Regions from separate parts of the Sphaerisporangium sp. NPDC049002 genome, predicted to be linked through region 2. Evidence: predicted binding sites of a transcription regulator. Region 2 holds the regulator's gene; each other region holds the start of a gene.
The links. Region 2 encodes HrcA, which represses chaperone genes, less so after heat shock. Its sites were predicted from a motif close to TTGGCACTCTCNNNNNGAGAGTGCCAA; they were not measured.
Positions count from the first base shown of each region.

Region 1: AB0B89_RS20995 (FmdB family zinc ribbon protein) is a predicted target of HrcA. The motif match lies at 2,573-2,599, and genes of this name have one in related genera.
Region 3: groL (chaperonin GroEL) is a predicted target of HrcA. The motif match lies at 2,419-2,445, and genes of this name have one in related genera.

Region 1 covers NZ_JBEZFH010000104.1:16,346-22,975, forward strand. The annotation lists gene AB0B89_RS20985 (LCP family protein) at 1-700, opposite strand, end outside; gene AB0B89_RS20990 (potassium/proton antiporter) at 830-2,332, shown strand; gene AB0B89_RS20995 (FmdB family zinc ribbon protein) at 2,644-3,000, shown strand; gene AB0B89_RS21000 (S-methyl-5'-thioadenosine phosphorylase) at 3,236-4,042, shown strand; gene cpaB (Flp pilus assembly protein CpaB) at 4,091-4,729, shown strand; gene AB0B89_RS21010 (M15 family metallopeptidase) at 4,824-5,858, opposite strand.
Region 2 covers NZ_JBEZFH010000012.1:41,849-48,478, reverse strand. The annotation lists gene AB0B89_RS04915 (DUF4870 domain-containing protein) at 1-142, opposite strand, end outside; gene AB0B89_RS04910 (DUF3097 domain-containing protein) at 139-966, opposite strand; gene AB0B89_RS04905 (hypothetical protein) at 988-1,944, opposite strand; gene hrcA (heat-inducible transcriptional repressor HrcA) at 2,129-3,139, shown strand; gene dnaJ (molecular chaperone DnaJ) at 3,140-4,282, shown strand; gene AB0B89_RS04890 (16S rRNA (uracil(1498)-N(3))-methyltransferase) at 4,394-5,119, shown strand; gene AB0B89_RS04885 (hypothetical protein) at 5,514-5,837, shown strand; gene AB0B89_RS04880 (HtaA domain-containing protein) at 5,834-6,630, shown strand, end outside.
Region 3 covers NZ_JBEZFH010000118.1:7,001-13,630, reverse strand. The annotation lists gene AB0B89_RS22480 (TetR/AcrR family transcriptional regulator) at 1-530, shown strand, start outside; gene groL (chaperonin GroEL) at 665-2,290, opposite strand; gene AB0B89_RS22470 (cold-shock protein) at 2,677-2,877, opposite strand; gene AB0B89_RS22465 (MoaD/ThiS family protein) at 3,218-3,493, opposite strand; gene thrC (threonine synthase) at 3,507-4,802, opposite strand; SAM riboswitch class I at 4,817-4,980, opposite strand; gene AB0B89_RS22455 (RNA polymerase sigma factor) at 5,129-5,683, opposite strand; gene AB0B89_RS22450 (trehalose-6-phosphate synthase) at 5,847-6,630, shown strand, end outside.

The DNA of each region.
Region 1 (6,630 bases), on a different contig from region 2:
AGTCGCCCCCCGGCAGGTTGTACCGCTGCCGGACGAACAGAAGCGCCTTCTCGCCCTGCAGGTGCACCTCGCCCTGCGGCCACGTGATCTTGTTCATCGGGTCGTACACCTTGCGGGACACGTAGACGTCGACGCCGCCGATCACCTCGGTCATGGCGACGAACCCCTGGAAGTCGAGCGCCGCGAAGTGGTCGATACGTATCTTGGTCAGGTCCTCGACCGTCTTGATCAGCAGCTTGGGGCCACCGAAGGCGTACGCTGCGTTGATCTTGTTGTTTCCGTGCCCGGGGATACGGACATAAGAGTCGCGGGGGATGCCGATGAGGGTGAGCCGATCCCGGGCGGCCGGGACGTGGACGATCATGATCGTGTCGGCCCGCTGGTTGCCCGACTCGCCCGGCCGCTTGTCCGACCCGATGAGCAGCCAGTTCTGCGCGTCTCCGACGGCCTTGGCAGGCCGCCCCGCGTCCTCGGGGAACGCCCCAGGGATGCGCTGGATGTTGCCGTTCAGCGTGATCTGACGCTCCATCACCAGCGCGAACCCCGCCGCGAAGACCATGGCGAAGATGAGCCCCGTGACGATCAGCAGCCGGCGCACCAGGCGCCGCTTCTTGGGCGCCTTCGCCGGGACGGCCTCCTCGTCACCGGCGGATTCATCCTTCCTCGTGTTCTCCAGAACCGGGGAAGTCTCGTCGGTCACTGCCGTCACCTGATACCCGTCGATATAGCGCCTCTTGTGTCGCGTGTGACGGTAGCTCATAGCAGTTCATCGTGGTAGAGGCGCATACGAATACGACACAATGGACGGAAAACACGAGATGGGGGGCCGGTGAACCTGAATATCTGGCTGCTCCTCGCGTCCGTCGTCGTCATCGCCGCCATCGCCTCGGTGCGGGTGGCCCACCGCACGGGGCTGCCGAGCCTGCTGATCTATCTCGGGCTCGGCCTGCTGGTCGGCGAGGCGGGGCTGGGCATCCAGTTCGAGAACGCGCAGCTCGCGCAGCAGATCGGCCTCGCGGCCCTCGCCGTGATCCTCGCCGAGGGCGGCCTCACCACGAACTGGCAGCACGTCCGCCGGGCCGTACCTAGCGCTCTGGTGCTCGCCACGGTGGGCGTGGCCGTGAGCATCGTCGCCCTCGCGTCCGCCGTCCACTGGCTGCTGAACATGGACTGGCGTACGGCCCTGCTGCTCGGGGCCATCCTCGCCTCAACCGACGCGGCCGCGGTGTTCTCCGTACTGCGCCGTCTTCGCCTTCCCCAGCGCCTGTCCGGCATCCTGGAGGCCGAGTCCGGCTTCAACGACGCGCCCACGGTGATCGTCGTCGCCATGCTCAGCCAGGTGAACACTCCGCTGCCGAGCGTGGGGCACGTCGTCTTCGACGCCCTGTTCGAGCTGGCGGTCGGATGCGCGGTCGGCCTCGGGGTCGGCCCTCTCGGCGGATACGCCCTGCGGCGGGTGGCGCTGCCGTCGTCCGGCCTCTACCCCATCGCCGTGCTCGCCCTCGCGTTCGTCGCCTACAGCGGCGCGGCGCTCCTGCACGGCAGCGGCTTCCTCGCGGTGTACCTGGCCACTCTGGTCCTCGGCAACACGCGGCTGCCGCACCGGGCGGCGACCCGGGGCTTCGCCGAGGGGGCCGCGTGGCTGGCTCAGATCGGCCTGTTCGTCATGCTGGGCATCCTCGCCAGCCCTCACGAGTTGCCCGCCGCCGTCGTGCCCGGCCTGATCGCCGGCCTCGCTCTGCTCCTGGTCGCACGGCCCCTGTCCGTCGTGCTCTCGGCCCTGATCGTACGGCTGGGGCGCCTCGACGGGCTCTCCTGGCGCGAACAGGCGTTCCTGTCGTGGGCGGGACTACGAGGGGCGGTGCCCATCGTGCTCGCCACCATCCCGTGGGCGACCGGGCTCATCGGCGCCAAGGGGGTGTTCAACGAGGTCTTCGTCATCGTGATCGTCTTCACGATGGTGCAGGGGCCGACGCTGCCGTACCTCGCGCGGATCCTGCGGGTGAACGCGCTCGACGAGGCCCGCGACCTCGGGGTGGAGGCGGCCCCGCTGGAAGAGCTCAACGCCGACCTCCTGCAGATCACCATCCCACCGGGCTCGGGGCTCCACGGAGTCGAGATCTTCGAGCTTCGCCTGCCCTCGGACGCGGCCGTCACCATGGTCGTACGCGAGGGCCGCTCATTCGTCCCCGAGGGCTCCACACGCCTGCGGGCCGAGGATCAGCTCCTGGTCGTCACCACGGCCGCGTACAGGCAGACCGTCGAACGCCGCCTTCGAGCGGTGAGCCGCCGCGGCAAACTCGCCGGCTGGTACGGCGAACGCGGCGAGTGACAGCCCCTCACCACGCACAAGCCACCTCACGGCCCTCCCGCAGGGCCACCTCACGCACGGGCCACCTCACGCACGGGCCACCTCACGCAGGGCCGTCGCCTCTTTACGCAGGCCGCTCGCACAGTCACCGCATGGCTCGCACGGTCACTGCGGTGGGGCCTCTTACGGGGTACCCCACAGAGCCTGTGACGGGGATTAGAACCTGCCTGGGTGGCGTTCAGCCTAATCGGCTGCGTACCATTAGCAGTCGCATCGGTAGAGTGCCAGTCTGCGTGAGTCATACTCGGCTTGAGTCATACGAGGAGGAGTGCGTGCCCACCTACCAGTACGCCTGTACCGCTTGCGGTGAAGGGCTCGAAGTCGTCCAGAGATTCTCCGACGACGCGCTGACCACATGCCCAAGCTGCGAGGGCCAGCTGCGCAAGGTGTTCTCGGCCGTCGGCATCGTCTTCAAGGGCTCCGGCTTCTATCGGACGGACAACCGCTCGTCCACCACCTCCGGGGTCTCGTCGTCCAGCGGTTCCCCCGCTTCTTCTGGTTCCTCGGCTTCCTCCGGTTCCAGCGGCTCCGGGGACTCCGGCGGCTCCGACTCCGGAAGCACCACCACGACCAAGAAGGAGCCCGCCTCGGCGAGTTCTTCGGCGTCCGCGAGCAGCTCGGCCGCCTGACGACGCCCGGGTTGTACGGCTCCCCCGCAGGCCGTACAACCTTTCTTGAGCCCCCTCGGACCTCGGGTCTCCGGACCTGGCAGCGATGCGCCCGCCGACGCTGTGTATCAGCGGCGGGAATCACCCATCACAACGTGCCCCGATCTCCGTGCCACCCGTCATTTCGCCCTAGGGTTATCCACAGGTCTCGACTCGGGTCTCTTCCGCGCGGGGCCGGGGCGCTAGTGTCTGCGCCATGGTCATGAGAGCGGAAATCGGGGTCATCGGCGGTTCAGGGTTCTACTCCCTCCTTGATGATGCCGAAGAGATCGACGTCGCCACGCCGTACGGGCCGCCGAGCGACACCATCACTGTCGGCCACATCGGCTCGCGCGCGGTCGCGTTCGTGCCCCGCCACGGCCGCGATCACCGGTTTGCTCCCCATCGCATTCCCTACCGGGCGAACCTCTGGGCTCTTCGCTCCCTCGGCGTGCGCCAGGTGCTGGCGCCGAGCGCCGTCGGATCCCTCCGCCTTCAGTACGGTCCGGGCACCCTTGTGATCCCTGACCAGCTCGTCGATCGCACGTCGGGCCGGGTGCAGACCTATTACGACACGAGCGGCGCGGTCCACGTCCCCTTCGCCGATCCCTACTGCCCCGTCGGCAGGGCCCTGTCCTATTCAAGGGCCGAAGCCGAAGGCTGGAATGCCGTCGACGGGGGCACTCTCGTCGTCATCGAGGGTCCCCGCTTCTCCACCAGGGCGGAGTCCCGCTGGTTCGCCTCCAACGGCTGGTCGATCGTCGGCATGACCGGCTATCCGGAGGCCGTTCTCGCCCGCGAGCTGGCCCTGTGCTACACCACGCTGGCCCTGGTCACCGATCACGACGCCGGAGTCGAGACGGGTGAGGGCGTCACCCAGGACGAGGTCTTCGAGTTCTTCGCGGCCAACAGCGAGCGCATGCGCGCACTCGTCGGCTCGGTGGCCGCCGAGCTGCCGACAGAACGCGCCTGCCCCTGCGGCGACGCACTGAACGGCATCAAGCTCCCCTTCGAACTCCCCTGATCCCCCCACTCGACCCACGAACCTCACCTTCAGCCGCAGGAGACACCCATGCGGGCCGCACTCCGTGCAGTTCGGGTACTCAACCGCCGGCGCCGGCTCGTGGCCGTCGTCCTCGCGGCGATGGCCACGGCGAGTGTCGGCCTGGCCATGCGTCCGGCTCCGTCCACCGAGGTCCTGGCCGCCGCCCGGGACCTCAGGGCAGGCACGCTGTCAGCCTCAGACCTGACCGTGGCACTCATCCCTGACGCCGCGGTGCCCGACGGCGCGCTCCGCCCCGGAGCGCCCGTCGCCGGACGCGTCCTGGCCGCTCCGGCCCGGCGCGGCGAGCCTCTCACCGACGTACGCCTGCTCGGCCCCTCCCTGATCGACGCCTACGGCCCCGGCATGCTTGCCACGCCCGTACGCATCACCGACGCCGGTTCGGCACGCCTGCTTCGCGTGGGCGATGTCATCGACGTGATCGCGGCCGCGGCCCAATGGGACGACGCCGCCCTCGATCCGCGCACGGCCACAGTGGCTCAGGCGGTCACCGTCATGGCCTTGCCACGCTCGGCGGGCGCGGAGGACTCCATGACGGAAAGCGGCGCTCTCGTCGTCCTGGCCACCACACCGGAGCAGGCCGCCCGCCTCGCCCAGGCCGGTACGGGCTCACGCCTGTCGATCACCATCCACGGCCACCCCCGATGACCAAGCGACCAGCCGCATTCGCCCCACCGCCTGGAAACCGCCAGGCGAAGCACCTTTCAAGGACCGGGCACTCTAGGCAGCACAGATATCCCGTCTACAGCAGAGAGCCGAGCTTCGGGTCGTACTCCCAGTGCCACGGCTCGAACGGGCTGTGATAGGCCCAATCGGGGTGCATCCACCCGAACTTCTTGCTGTTGGCCTCAAGCCAGTTGAACTGCACCGAGCGGAAGACGTCGACGCCACCACACAGGTCCACCGCGAGCCCGAGCCCGTGGTTGCTTCGTCCGGGTACGGCGGCGAAGCCCGGCCTGCGGTAGAAGACGGCCTGCTGCTCACTGAGGTTGCGGTAACTGTCGGTCACGCACATTGGCCTGCCGAACTGTTTCCTGTACGCCTCGTTGAGCGCGACGAAGGCGATCGCCGCGTCCGCTCGCAACTCGCGGCCCGGTTGCTGCAGCGGGCACAGGGCGCTCTTGGGGAGGAGCCCGTTGGGGTACTGCGCGGCGGCGCTCACCTGGGTGGGGTCGCACGCCGCGCCCGTACGGCCGCCCTGGTTGACGCGCACCCCGAGCTTGGTCAAAGCCTGGGACAGGGACTTCACGACAGTCGCCGACCGCTTCCTCAGCGTGTCGATCTCAAGGCTGAGCTGGGCCTCCACCAGCAGCTTCGTCGCCCGAAGATCCTGCGCCTCACTAGCCAGCCTCTGCTGCTCCTGGTAGAGCCGCCCCGCGTCGGCCAGAACCTTGTCACGACCCGACACGATGTAGGTCATGTCACTCAGAGCACGAAGGCTGCCCGCGTCCTTCTCACCGGTGAAGAAGGGCGCCATGTCGCCACCCGAAGGCTCCTGGTACAGAGACTGCACCAGGTCCGCCAGCGGCCTGCGCACCTTGGACATCTCCAGAGTGGCCGTGCGCAGCTGCTCCAGCTTGCCCTTGAGCTCCTTGTCGGCCTTCGCCAGCGTCGCCTGCCGCTGTTCCAATGCCTTCGTGGCATCCGCCAGCGCCTGGGACGACTTCTCGGCGTCCCGCCGCAATTGATTAAGGTTGCCCGGATCGAGCTCCCGGGTTGCAGCCTCTTGGGCGACCGACCGCGCCTGCGCCGAGCCCGACGACGTCATGGTGATCATGGAAACCATCACCATGAGGACGGCGATCAAGCCCGCCGATCGGGGAGATGGCACGTTACGGACCCCTCCGTTTGCGAAATTGTGACCTGAGCCCGGCACGCACGTTACTACAGCAACCGGTGTAGTCGGACCCGAGTCGCGAGAGCCGTTATGTACGGATCATGGCATTTATACCTTCTCGCTATCGCACGCTTGGCACAGTTGCCACAGCCAGTTGCCGCGCCACGCGGGAAAACACCCCGCTCGCCACACGCCCTCCGGCACCCCAGCCCCAGCCATCGCCATCGCCGAAACTCCCTCTACGGGCATCCACGACCTAGCGGAACCCACCGAAGAAGCCCCCAACCCCCGCATCCCGAACCCAGCCGCAAGCACCGCCGAAACCCCCACTGCCGGCACCCCGGACCTGGCGGGACGCACCGCCGAAAGTCCCGATGCCTGCCGCACCGACATGCCGGGAACACCCACCTCCGGCACACCCCACCCACCGGACCACACCGCTCCAGAACGCCCGACCGTCAGCTCGATCTCCGTACGTTCCGCCGGGTCCGCGGTTCGTACACCCTCCCTCGACGGCGCCGGCTGCGTACGTTCTGCGGAATCCGCAGCTTGTAAGCCCTCTGTCGACTCCACTACCTCCGCACATTGTGCCGCGACGGCAGCACATGAGCCCTCCGTCGACTGCACCGCTCGCCCGCGTCCCGCCGACCGAGCAGTTTGTGGGTGTTCCTCCGGGCGCGAGCCCTGGGCAGGATCCTCCGGGCGTTCGCCC
Region 2 (6,630 bases):
GCCCCTGGCCGGGGGCCCCGTATCCCGGCTGGCCGTACGCCGGTTGCCCGTATCCCGGTTGCCCGTAGCCCGGTTGCCCGTCCTCCGGTCGCCGGTCGTGGGGGTGGTCGTCGGGGCGGCGGTCCTGCGGAGTCTCGCTCATGCCTGCACCTCGTTCTCGGTTGTCACGAAGTCGATCAGCTCCTCGACGCGGCCGAGAAGCTCCGGCTCCAGGTCGGTGAACGTGTGGACGGAGCCGAGGATGCGCCGCCAGGCGTCCGCCGGCTCCAGTCGCCAGCCGAGGGCGCCGATCACGCCCTCCTTCCACGGCACCCCGCGCGGGACGGAGGGCCAGGCGGGGATGCCCACGGCGGAGGGCTTCACCGCCTGCCAGATGTCCACGAAGGGGTGACCGACGATGAGCACCTCCGGACAGGACACCCGGGCCGCGATCCGGCTCTCCTTCGACCCCGGGACCAGGTGGTCGACCAGCACCCCGAGTCGCCGCCCCGGGCCGGGCCCGAAATCCTCCACGATAGCCGGGAGATCGTCGACGCCTTCGAGGTACTCGACGACGACGCCCTCCACGCGCAGGTCATGGCCCCAGATCTTCTCCACCAGGGACGCGTCGTGCACGCCCTCGACGTAGATGCGGCTCTCCCGGGCGACGCGCGCCCGCAGCCCGCCGACGGCGATCGAGCCGGACGCGCTGCGCGCCGGGCCCCCCGCCGCGGCAGGAGCCGGGCGCACGAGCGTCACGGGCTTGCCGTCGAGGAGGAACGCGGCGGGCGCGAGCGGGAACACCCGCCGGCGCCCGAACCGGTCCTCCAGCGTGACGGCCTCCTTGTCACAGGCCACCACGGCCCCGCAGAAGCCGCCCTCGGCGTCCTCCACCACGAGGTCGGGCTCGGCGGGGACCTGCGGGATCTTCCCGCGTAGCGGCCTCCGCCAGTCGCCGGCCAGAACGTCCCGTCCGTAGTCCCGCATACCTGGGCACGCTAGCAAAGATCACGCTCCGGGCGGCGTGCCCTGCGGCCACGCGCCACCGTAGGAGGCGGCGGCCCGGCGCTTGCGGGCGCGGCTGCGCCGGACGAGCACGACGATCGTGGTGACGACCGCGAAGACGAACCCGGCCAGCGGGATGAGGACCAGCGAGGCCACTCCACCGGCCAGCGCGCCCGTGCTGCCGGCCAGCGACTTGCCGACACCGAACAGGACCTGCTTGCCGTCCGACGCGTCACAGCTGATCTTGTACGTGCCGGCCGCCGGGACGCCGATGGTGAACAGCGACTCCCAGAGCCGCCCGTCCGCGGTGACGGTCTGCTTGGACGTCGGCTTGGTGAGGTCGGCCTTCTTGCCCTCGGCGTTGAGCGCGAAGCAGGTGACCTTGGCGGGCCCGGACGTCGAGGCGTACAAGATGGGCTTGTCCGCGGGGTCGATCGCCGCGGACACGCTGCCGCCGCTCTCGAAGGTCTGCGTCGGCGCCGCGTCGTTGAGGGTCTTGGACACCCCTCCGGCGAAGCCGGCGACGCCCACGACGACGCAGACGATGGCGATGAGCCAGGCCAGCACGATCCACAGCACGCGGGGCCGGATGGGGCCGGGGGCGGAGTGAGCAGGGGACCCGTAGGGCCGCTGCTGCGAGCCGGGCGGCGGGGGAGGCGGCGTGCCGTACGAGGGGCCGTAGGAAGGGCCGCCCTGAGGGGCGCCCTGAGGCGCGTCGTACGAGGGGCCCGACGGGGCGCCGTACGAGGGGGCCGCCGGGGTGCCGTACGAGGGGGCCGCCGGGGTGCCGTAGGAGGGGGCGCCGGGGGAGTTGCCATATGCGGGCGATCCGTAGGAAGGGGCGCCGCCGGCGGGCGCGCCTACGGACGGGGAGCCGGGCAGGGGACCATGGTCGCCGGGGGAGTTGGGACGCGGAAGCCTGGTGGTCGCGTCGTTCAGCCGGGGGTCGTTCTCACTCATGTACCAGAGTGTGGAGGATCCGACTTGCCGAGCGATAGCAAGTGGCTTGACCCTGACTAGGGGAGGTCGTGCGTATGGGTTATCGCACCCTGTCGGCCGGAGCCGTACACTTGGCACTCGGGAACACAGAGTGCCAGACCAGGTGTTCACGCAGGCACGAACGCAGGGCAGGGAGGTGAGCACGTTGCTCGATGAGCGTAAGCTCGCAGTTCTGCGCGCCGTTGTCGAGGACTACGTGTCCACCAACGAGCCGGTCGGGTCCAAAGCGCTCGCGGAGCGGCACAATCTGGGGGTCTCTCCGGCCACCGTGCGCAACGACATGGCCGTGCTCGAAGAGCAGGGTTACATCACGCAACCCCACACCAGCGCGGGTCGCGTGCCCACCGACAAGGGCTACCGGTTGTTCGTCGACCGGCTGTCCCAGATCAAGCCGCTGTCCGGCGCCGAGCGCCGGGCCATCGAGACCTTCCTTGCGGGCGCCGTCGACCTCGACGACGTCGTGACCCGCACGGTGCGGCTGCTCGCGCAGTTGACTCGGCAGGTCGCCGTGGTGCAGTATCCATCGCTGATCCGTTCCACGGTCCGGCACGTCGAGCTCGTGCCGCTGGCCGAGCGGCGGATCATGCTGGTGCTGATCACCAACACCGGGCGGGTCGAGCAGCGAGTCGTCGACCTTCCCGATGTGGTGGAGGACGACCGGATCGCGCATCTGCGGGCGGTGCTCAACGCCTGCCTCGACGGATGCCGCCTCAACCGCGTGCCAGAGACGGTGGCCGACCTGCACGGCCGGCTTCCCGAGGAGGACCGGCCGGTGGCGACCACGATCCTGTCCGTTCTCCTCGAAACCCTGGTCGACCGGCACGACGAGAAGATCGTCTTCGCCGGGGCCGCCAACCTCGCGGGCGACTTCAGCGTCGGCCTGCGCGAGGTCCTGGAGGCTCTGGAGGAGCAGGTCGTGCTCATGCGGCTGCTCGGCGAGGCGGGCGACTCGGCCGCGCTCACGGTGCGGATCGGCTCGGAGAATCCCTACTCCGGGCTTCACGGCACCTCGATCGTCGCCGCCGGATACGGTTCGGGCGACAATGAACTGGCTCGGCTCGGAGTGCTGGGCCCGACGCGAATGGACTACCCGGTGACTATGGGAGCGGTGCGCGCAGTCGCACGCTATGTCGGCCAGATCCTGGCGGGGTCCTAGGTGGCCCGCGACTATTACGGCATCCTCGGGGTCCGCCGTGACGCCAGCCCGGATGAGATCAAGAAGGCGTATCGCCGCCTCGCGCGCGAGCTCCATCCCGACATCAACCCCGACCCTGAGACGCAGGAGCGCTTCAAGGAGATCAACCAGGCGTACGAGGTCCTGTCGGACCCGAACAAGCGCCAGATGTTCGATCTCGGAGCCGACCCCTTCGGCGGCGCGGGCGCCGGCCCGGGAGCCGGTGCGGCCGGCTTCGGCGCGGGCTTCCCGTTCAGCGACATCATGGACGCCTTCTTCGGCGGCGGTGGCGGGTCCCGCGGGCCCCGGTCCCGGGCGAGGCGCGGGCGCAACGCGACGATCCGCGTCGAGCTCGACCTGGCCGAGTCGGCGTTCGGCACCACGCGCGAGCTGGTGGTCGACACCGCCGTGCTGTGCGAGATCTGCCACGGGTCGGGCGCGGCGTCGGGCACCCACCCCGACACCTGTGACATGTGCCACGGGCGCGGTGAGATCTCGCAGGTCACCCGGTCGTTCCTCGGCCAGGTGATGACCGCTCGCCCCTGCCCGCAGTGCGGCGGTTTCGGGTCGATCATCCAGCATCCCTGCCAGGAGTGCTCCGGCGACGGGCGGGTGCGCACCCGGCGCACGATCAAGGTCCGCATCCCGGCGGGCGTCGAGGACGGCACCCACATCCAGCTCGCCGGAGAGGGCGAGGTCGGTCCCGGCGGAGGCCCCCCCGGAGACCTGTTCCTGGAGATCGTCGAGCGGCCTCACGAGATCTTCGAGCGGCGGGGCGACGACCTGCACTGCACGGTCCAGATCCCGATGACCGCGGCGGCGCTCGGCACGATCCTGACCGTGGAGACGCTCGACGGCGCCGAGGAGATCGACGTGCGGCCCGGCACCCAGGCCGGTCACGTCCTTCCCCTGTACGGCCGGGGCATCCAGCGGCTCAACGAGACCGGCCGGGGCGACCTGCTGATCCACGTGAACGTGGAGACGCCCACCCGCCTCGACCCGGCCCAGGAGGAGTTGCTCAAGGAGCTGTCCAAGCTGCGCGGCGAGGAGCGCCCCCCGGGCAAGTTCGCCCCCGGGCAGCAGGGCTTCTTCTCCCGCCTCAGGGACGCCTTCAACGGCCGCTGACCCCTCGGAGCCAACACAAGGCACCCGCCGGACTCGGCACGTAAGGCATTCGCCGGAGCCCGTACGGCCCGTGGTTCGCGGAGGTCGTGCGGGCGTGGCTAAGGTTTGCGGGTGAGCGTCCCCGTCTTCCTCGCCGACGACCTGTCCGGGCAGGAGATCGTCCTTTCCGGCCCCGAGGGGCGGCACGCCGCCACCGTGCGGCGGTTGCGCGCCGGTGAGCGCGTCGACCTGACGGACGGCAGGGGCGCGGTCGCCGAATGCGTCGTGCGCGACGTCGCCAGGGACTCCCTCCGGCTGGAGGTCCTCGGCCGTCGCACGGTGCCGGCGCCGGCCCCGCGCCTCGTGGTCGTCCAGGGCCTGCCCAAGGGCGACAGGGGCGAGCTGGCGGTCGAGATGATGACCGAGGCCGGGGTGGACGTCATCGTCCCCTGGGCCGCCGCCCGGTGCGTGACCCAGTGGAAGGGCGACCGCGCGGGCAAGGCGCTGGCCCGCTGGCGCTCCACCGCCAGGGAGGCCGGCAAGCAGGCCCGGCGGTTCCACCTGCCGGAGGTCACCGAGCAGGCCACGACGGCCGAGGTGGCCGCTCTGCTGCGGGGCGCGGCCGTCGCGGCCGTACTGCACGAGGAGGCCGAGGCGCCCCTGTCCCAGCTCGCCCTCCCCGCGTCCGGCGACATCGTGACGGTGGTCGGCCCCGAGGGCGGGATCACCGGCGAGGAGGTCGAGCGGTTCAGGGAGGCGGGCGCCACGACGGCCCTGCTGGGCCCCACCGTGCTGCGGACCTCCACGGCCGGCGTGGCCGCCGCCGCGGTGCTGCTCACCCGCTCCGGCCGCTGGTGACCCCGGCCGCCGTCTCGGGCCGTTGGTCACCCTGGCCGCCATCTACGTACGGCCGCTGGTGAGGCCGGGCGAGGACGGCGGCCCCGCCTCGCGCGGCTTATAGCGCGGAACCCCTGGCGGCGGGCCCTCTCCTGGGGAAACACCCGAGGTCTTTCCGGTTCTTGTCCCGCAGGACGTCTGGCGGCAACCTCTGTGTCGCTCGACGTGCACCTTCCGGCAGACGCTTCACAGCGGCAACACCGATGCGCCTCCGGACTCACCCCTTGCCGTAACCGAAGCTGGTCAGGCTGTCCTCGCCCTGGTCGGGCGGACACGGTGAGAGGCAGAGAGACATGTTGCTACCAGGAAGCCGCATCGCTGTGGCCGTGGCGGCGCGCCAGGCGCCGCGGCGATCGTGATCCACGGCGGGCCGCCCGCGGCGGCCGGCAGCGAGCCCGAGGCGGCTTCCGGCCGGCAGGAAGCGACTCTCCCCGTGCCGGGCGACCCCGGCGTGCCGGTGTACCCGCCGGTGGCCTGGGTGGTCGCTCCGGCGCGCGTCCCGAGGTCCTGGGACCTGCTCGGATGGCCTATGCGCGTCGTTCTGGTGCTGGCGATGGTCATCGCGCTCGTGGTCGTCCTCCTTGGGGTGTTCACTACGGCGTTCGAGGCGCGGGCGGAGGCCGGGGCGACCGCCCCGGTACGGCCGGCGCGAACAGATTCTGGATGGTTGGTTCGATGAGGAGCACGTCCAATGGCCGGATGCGGTCGGCGCGCCGGCGCGTCGGCTGGTTGAGCACGCTGGGTCTTGTGCAACTGCTCGCCGGCGGCCTCGCCACCGTGGGGGCGATGGCCACGGTCTCGGCACCGGCGCCCACCGTGCGGGAGGTGACGGGCGGGTCGCTCACCTGGGCGGTCGCCGAGCGGCTGGGTGCCGGGGACCACGTCGAGGTCACCCTCTCCGGCGGAGCGGAGCGCGACCGTGAGGGCGTGTTCCGCTTTCCCGCCGCCGGAGGCGCCTACGATCCGGAGACCGGAACGGGCACCGTGACCTACGGCGGCAGCGTCACCGTCGTCCGTGACCACAAGGGCGTGGTCATCGCCAACCCCGTGGTCGTGATCGACGGGGCGGATTCGACGCTGCGCGCCGAGGTCGGTACGCCCGGCCCCACGCCCACCGCCGCACCGGCTCCCACCGGCGCCGGTGAGACGCCTCCGGCCGGCGCCGTTCCCATGGTCACCCCCACGGAGAACGCTTCCGGCGTGCCCGTGCCCGGCGCATCGGACGCCGATGGCAAGCCCCTTACGGAGCTCGCCCGGCTGAGCGTCGTGAAGGACACCGCGGACGTACGAGGACAGGCGGTCACGTGGACCGCCGTGCCCGCGACGGCCACCGAGGCCTCGGCCGGCGCGCTCGCGGGGCTGCTCGGCGACGACGAGGCGCTGACGCCGGTGACGATCGCCCTCACCTACGACCAGGAGCCCGCCCTGGGCGCGGGGGAAGGTCTGCTCACCTCCGGAAGCCCGACGCCGAG
Region 3 (6,630 bases), on a different contig from region 2:
TGGCGGAGGTCGCGCGGGTGGCCGACGTCTCCGTCAACACGGTTTTCAACTACTTCAGGACCAAGGAGGACCTCTTCCTCGACCGCCAGGACAGCTTCGTGGACGAGCCGAGCCGGGTGGTCCGCGAGCGGCGGGCGGGCGAGTCCGTGATCGCCGCGCTGCGCCGGGACTTCTTCGAGGCGCTCGACGAGGGCGACTGGCGCAGCGGGCTGAACGACGGGGCCGAAGTGGTCGTCCGTCTGATCAACGAGAGCCCATCGCTCATGTCCCGCATGCGGGAGCTGGCCGAACGCCGGGAGGAGCACCTCGCCGAGACCCTGGCGGAGGAGACCGACGCGGACGAGGACGACCTCAGGCCCGGCCTCGTCGCCGCCCAGGTCTGCGCGGCCATCCGCCGGCTCGCGGCGGACGGCATAAGGCGCAAGATGGCCGGAGAGAGCCACGACGACGTCGTCAGGGACGTGCGCGCCCAGGCGCGGCTCGCCTTCGACCTGCTGGAGAACGGCATCGGCGCCTACGGCGTGGCCTGACGACCCCTTTTTCAGTCCGGCGCGCAGCCGCCGAGCGGAAGGTCGTAGCGCCACTCCTCGGAGATACGTGACGCCAAAGGGCCACCCCCGGTGGATCCGGGGATGGCCCTTTTGGTGACTTGCGAGCCGGAGGCTCAGAAGTCCATGTCGCCGCCGCCGGGCATGGCGGGAGCGGCCGGGGTCTTCTCGGGCTTCTCGGCGATGACCGCCTCGGTGGTGAGGAACAGGGCCGCGATGGACGCGGCGTTCTGCAGCGCCGAGCGGGTGACCTTGGCGGGGTCGATGATGCCCGCCTCGAGCATGTTGACATACTCGCCGGTCGCCGCGTTGAGGCCGATGCCCACCTCGAGGTTGCGGACGCGCTCGACCACGACGCCGCCTTCGAGGCCGGCGTTCACGGCGATCTGCTTCAGCGGCTCCTCGAGCGCCTTGCGGACGATCGCGGCACCGGTGGCCTCGTCGTTGAAGAGCTCCAGCTTGTCGAACGCCTTGGCGCCCGCCTGCAGCAGAGCCACGCCACCGCCGGGCACGATGCCCTCCTCGACGGCCGCCTTCGCGTTGCGAACGGCGTCCTCGATGCGGTGCTTGCGCTCCTTGAGCTCGACCTCGGTCGCCGCGCCGGCCTTGATGACGGCGACGCCGCCGGCCAGCTTGGCGAGGCGCTCCTGGAGCTTCTCGCGGTCGTAGTCGGAGTCGGTGTTCTCGATCTCGGCGCGGATCTGGTTGACCCGGCCGGAGATCTGCTCGGGGTCACCGGCGCCGTCGACGATGGTGGTCTCGTCCTTGGTGATGATGACCTGGCGCGCGCGGCCGAGCAGGTCGAGCGTGGCGGTCTCAAGCTTGAGGCCCACGTCCTCGCTGATGACCTGGCCACCGGTGAGGATGGAGATGTCACCCAGCATGGCCTTGCGGCGGTCGCCGAAGCCGGGGGCCTTGACGGCCACGGACTTGAACAGGCCGCGGATCTTGTTGACGACCAGGGTGGCCAGGGCCTCGCCCTCGACGTCCTCAGCGATGATCACGAGCGGCTTGCCGGCCTGCACGACCTTGTCGAGCAGCGGGAGCAGGTCCTTGTTGGCCGACACCTTGGAGTTGACGATGAGGATGTAGGGGTCGTCGAGGACGGCCTCCATCCGCTCCGGGTCGGTCACGAAGTAACCGGAGATGTAGCCCTTGTCGAAGCGCATACCCTCGGTGAGCTCAAGCTCCAGGCCGAAGGCGTTGCTCTCCTCGACGGTGATGACGCCTTCCTTGCCGACCTTGTCCATCGCCTCGGCGATCATCTCGCCGATCTGCGTGTCGCCGGCGGAGATGGAGGCGGTCGAAGCGATCTGCTCCTTGGTCTCCACGTCCTTCGCGAGCTTGGAGAGCTCCTCGCTGACGCGCTCGACGGCGGCCTCGATGCCCTTCTTCAGGGACATCGGGTTGGCGCCGGCGGCGACGTTGCGCAGGCCCTCGCGCACCAGCGCCTGGGCGAGCACGGTGGCGGTGGTGGTGCCGTCACCCGCGACGTCGTCGGTCTTCTTCGCGACCTCCTTGACGAGCTCGGCCCCGATCTTCTCCCACGGGTCCTCAAGCTCGATCTCCTTGGCGATCGAGACGCCGTCGTTGGTGATCGTGGGAGCGCCCCACTTCTTCTCCAGCACGACGTTGCGGCCCTTGGGACCCAAGGTCACCTTGACGGCATCGGCGAGCTGGTTCATACCGCGCTCGAGACCGCGCCGGGCGTCCTCGTTAAACGCGATCATCTTGGCTGCCATACGGCTAGACCTCCCAGATACAGGGTGGCTTGCAGCGGATCGAGCCGACGCCCGCGACGGCATGTAGACCCGCGAATTCACGACACCTGTCGCCGTGAACCGCCAGGCCCCATCGCCTCGATCCAGGTTTGTCACTCTCCCCAGGAGAGTGCCAACGAACTGTTTAGCACTCTACCCTGCCGAGTGCAAGCGACAACCCCTATGACCTGGGCGGCACAAGGATTTCTCTGACCGTATGCCGAATATTGGACCTGACCTCACGTGCGGGAGAGCACGGACATGACGGAAGGCTCGGCCCGTCCTGATGCACGACGAACCGAACCTTCCAGCTACTGACTGAGAGAGACCAGTGGATCTTCGTCGACGACCGGACAGCGCCGGTGTCGTCACACAGTCCGCACGGACTCCGCCTGTGGACCCTTCTGGCCCTGTGTGATCTCGAACTCCACCCGCTGACCCTGCTCAAGGGACCGGTATCCCTCGGACATGATCGCTGAGTAGTGGACAAACACGTCCTTACCACCGTCTACCGCGATGAAGCCGTAGCCCTTGTCCGCGTTAAACCATTTGACGGTGCCCTGCGCCACTTTCCGACTCCTCTTGCTGGGCTCCGGACCCCACCCACTCCTCCGCGAGGCCCGTGACCTTCGGAACCGAGACGCATGCGAACTCCTCGGCCACGTCGATCGTTCTCGACCATACCTGTGGCAAGGCTTGGCGCAACAGTGTCAAACACCAAACTACTTCTTGACGTTCGCTGTAAGCGGGACGCTACTTTTTCCCGCTCTGGTGCGTTAGTTGATAATTAAACTACACAGAAGGGCCAGGTAAGAACTTCTATTATGATAGTCAGGCCGTTCCAGGCCCCCTGGACATGCCAACGCCCACCCGTCCCAGGGACGCGTGGGCGTTGGGAGTACCCGAGGGTCAGCCTCCGGCGACCGCGGGGATCACCGAGATCTGCGCCCCGTCCGGCGTGACGGTGTCGAGTCCGTCTACAAAACGGACGTCCTCTTCTCCGACATACACGTTGACAAAACGGCGAATCTTGCCCGTTTCGTCCAGAATTCGGGCACCGATTCCGGGGAAGTCGGTCTCCAGCTTCTGCAACACCTCGCGAAGTGTCGCGCCTTCACCGTTCACCTCCGCGGCACCGTCGGTGTACGTACGGAGAATCGTCGGAATCCGCACAGAAACGCTCATTTATCGCGACCTTTCAGGAGTTATCGGCGATAGCCGTGCGGAATGCGTCGAGCGAGGGCCGGATGACGGCGGTGGGCCGGGCCTTGGCGGAGACCGCGTCGAGGGTCTTCAGGCCGTCCCCAGTGTTGAGCACCACCGTCTCGGCCTCCGGGTCCAGGAGGCCGTTCTGGACCAGTTTGCGGAGCACTCCCACGGTGACGCCGCCGGCGGTCTCACCGAAGATGCCCTCGGTGCGGGCCAGCAGGTGGATCGCGTCCACGACCTCGGCGTCCGTGACGTCCTCGACCGCTCCGCCCGTACGGCGGGCGATGTCCAGGACGTACGGCCCGTCGGCGGGGTTGCCGATGGCGAGCGACTTGGCGATGGTGTCCGGCTTGACCGGCTGGACGATGTCGAGACCGGCCTTGAAGGCGGACGACACCGGCGAGCACCCCGCGGCCTGCGCCCCAAAGATCTTGTAAGGCCTGTCCTCGACGAGCCCCAGCTTGATCAGTTCCTTGAAGCCCTTGTCGATCTTCGTGAGCTGCGAGCCCGAGGCCACCGGCACGATGATCTGGTCGGGGATCCGCCAGCCCAGCTGCTCGGCGATCTCGTACGCCAGGGTCTTGGAGCCCTCCCCGTAGTAGGGACGGAGGTTCACGTTGACGAAGCCCCACTTGTCGCCCAGCGGGTCGCCGATGAGCTCCGAGCAGAAGCGGTTGACCTCGTCGTAGGTGCCCTCGATGCCCACCAGGCGCCCGCCGTACACCGAGGCCATGATGATCTTGGCCTCTTCGAGGTTCGACGGGATGAACACGCAGGAGTCGAGCCCCGCGCGGGCCGCGGCGGCGCCGACGGCGCCCGCGAGGTTGCCCGTGGAGGAGCACGACAGGGTGTGGAAGCCGAAGTTGCGCGCCGCCTCAAGGGCGATCGCGACGACCCGGTCCTTGAAGGAGTGGGTCGGGTTCCCGGAGTCGTCCTTGACGTGCAGGCTCCGGATCCCCAGCTCACGGGCCAGGTTGTCGGCCTTGACCAGCTTGGTCCAGCCGGGCGCGAGGTTGGGCTTGGAGATGACGTCGGCGGGCACCGGGAGGAGCGAGCGGTAGCGCCAGATGTTCTGCGGGCCGGACTCGATCTCCCGGCGGGTCACCGACGCGGCGCGGCCGGCCTCGGGGGTGTCCCAGGTGTAGGCCACTTCGAGTGGCCCGAAACACTCGATACAGGCGAAGATCGGTCCGAGGTCGTAGCGAGTGCCACATTCGCGGCAGGAGAGCGCGACGGCGGGGCCGAAGTCGAGTGTGGTCGTTGTCTCAGCTGTTGCGAGCGCCATGAAGCGAGGCCTTTCCCTCATCTTCGCCCGGACCACCTTGATCACGGGCCGGAATTGGCACCTGTCCCGGCTGGTCTCAGTTGGTCGGATGCCGCGTCGTTCGGAGACGCGTGTGACCACAGCCGGGAGGGTTGCCGGGGCTTCGCAGGGCCGGTCCCTCCACCCCTCTGGATGAGCAATATGAAGTTGTGATCCCGCCGATGTTTCAGGCAGGACAAAAGAACTGTACCTTGCCCGCCAGCGGGTTCGGCGAGTTGTCTCACCAAGCGAGACGACCGCGTATCACCGACGCGCGGCCGGAGTGACCGCGCGGTGGGATCGCGGGCTCACCTGTAGGCGTCGCCGAGGGCCGCCTGCACGTATTTGCGTGCCTGGTGGATGCGCGACTTGGCGGTGCCGAGAGGGATGCCGAGCTGCTCGGCGACCTCGTTGTAGTCGAGCTGGCAGATGTCGCGCAGCACGAGCGCCTGGGCCAGCTCGGGCTTGTCCGCCTCCAGCGCCTCCATGGCGTCGAGCAGGTCGAGCCGCGAGCCCGCGATGACGCTCACCCGGCGCGGGTCGGCCCGCATGTCGGGAAGGTCCTCGGAAGTCTGCTCGGCGCCCCGGCGCTTCAGCGTGCGATAGGTCGTGCGCGCGCAGTTGGCGGTGACGATGTGCAACCAGGTGGAAAAACGTGCCCGCCCTTCGAACCTTCCGATGTTGCGGGCGACGGCCAGCAACGTATCCTGGCTAGCCTCCTCCGCGTCCTGGTGGTAGGGCAGGAGCCTCGCGCAGTGGCGGAGCACGTCGGGCTCGATGCGGCGGAGGAGCTCTCCGAGGGAGCGGTGATCACCTTGGGCGGCGGCGCGGGCCAGCTCTTCGGTCGTCTCGTCAAGCGCCATGCCGGAGCTCCCCTCGACCGTCTCCACTTTGCCTCGACCAGACCATCAGCCCATCTTATTGGGAGCGTTAAATTCATTTAATCTGCGGCCGAGTGCGCATCACAGCGGAGATGAACGGCGAGGGACGACCGCCACCTGGCGGACGAGGAGTGGTGATGGGCAGATGAACACTGTTCTGCTGGCCTCCAACAGGGGCCCGGTGTCGTTCACGCTGGCCGACGACGGTGCGCTGACCATGCGCCGGGGCGGAGGCGGCATGGTCTCCGGCCTCTCGGAGGTCGCCAAGGACACGAACGTGCTGTGGGTGTGCGCCGCCCTCTCCGACGGCGACCGCAGCGCCGTACGGCTCGCTCCGAGCGGGCGCCTCGACCAGGCGGGCTACGACACCGGGCCCGTGCGCATGCTGGACATCCCGCCCGCGACGTTCCACCGCGCCTACAACGCCGTGGCGAACTCCACGCTGTGGTTCGTCAACCACCTGCTGTACGACATCCCGAACTCGCCGCAGTTCGACATGCGGTTCCGCAGAGAGTGGGAGTCCTACCAGGACTACAACGCCGCGTTCGCCCTCGCCCTGGCCGAGGAGGCCGCGCACGGCGCCCGGGTGATGATCCAGGACTACCACCTCACCCTCGCCCCGGCGATGCTCCGGGTCGAACGGCCCGACCTGCGCATCGCCCACTTCTCCCACACCCCGTGGGCGCCTCCGGAGTACTTCTCGCTGCTGCCCGACGACATCTCCGCCGAGCTGCTGTCGGGCATCCTCGGCGCCGACCACGCCGGCTTCCTCGCCGCCCGCTGGGCCTCGGCGTTCATGGACTGCTGCGAGACCCTGCTCGGCGCCCGGGTCGACCGCGTCGAACGCACCGTCACCTACGAGGGCCGGACGACGCGCATCGGCGTACACGCCCTCGGTGTCGACGGCGACGCGCTCTGGGCCCGTGCCC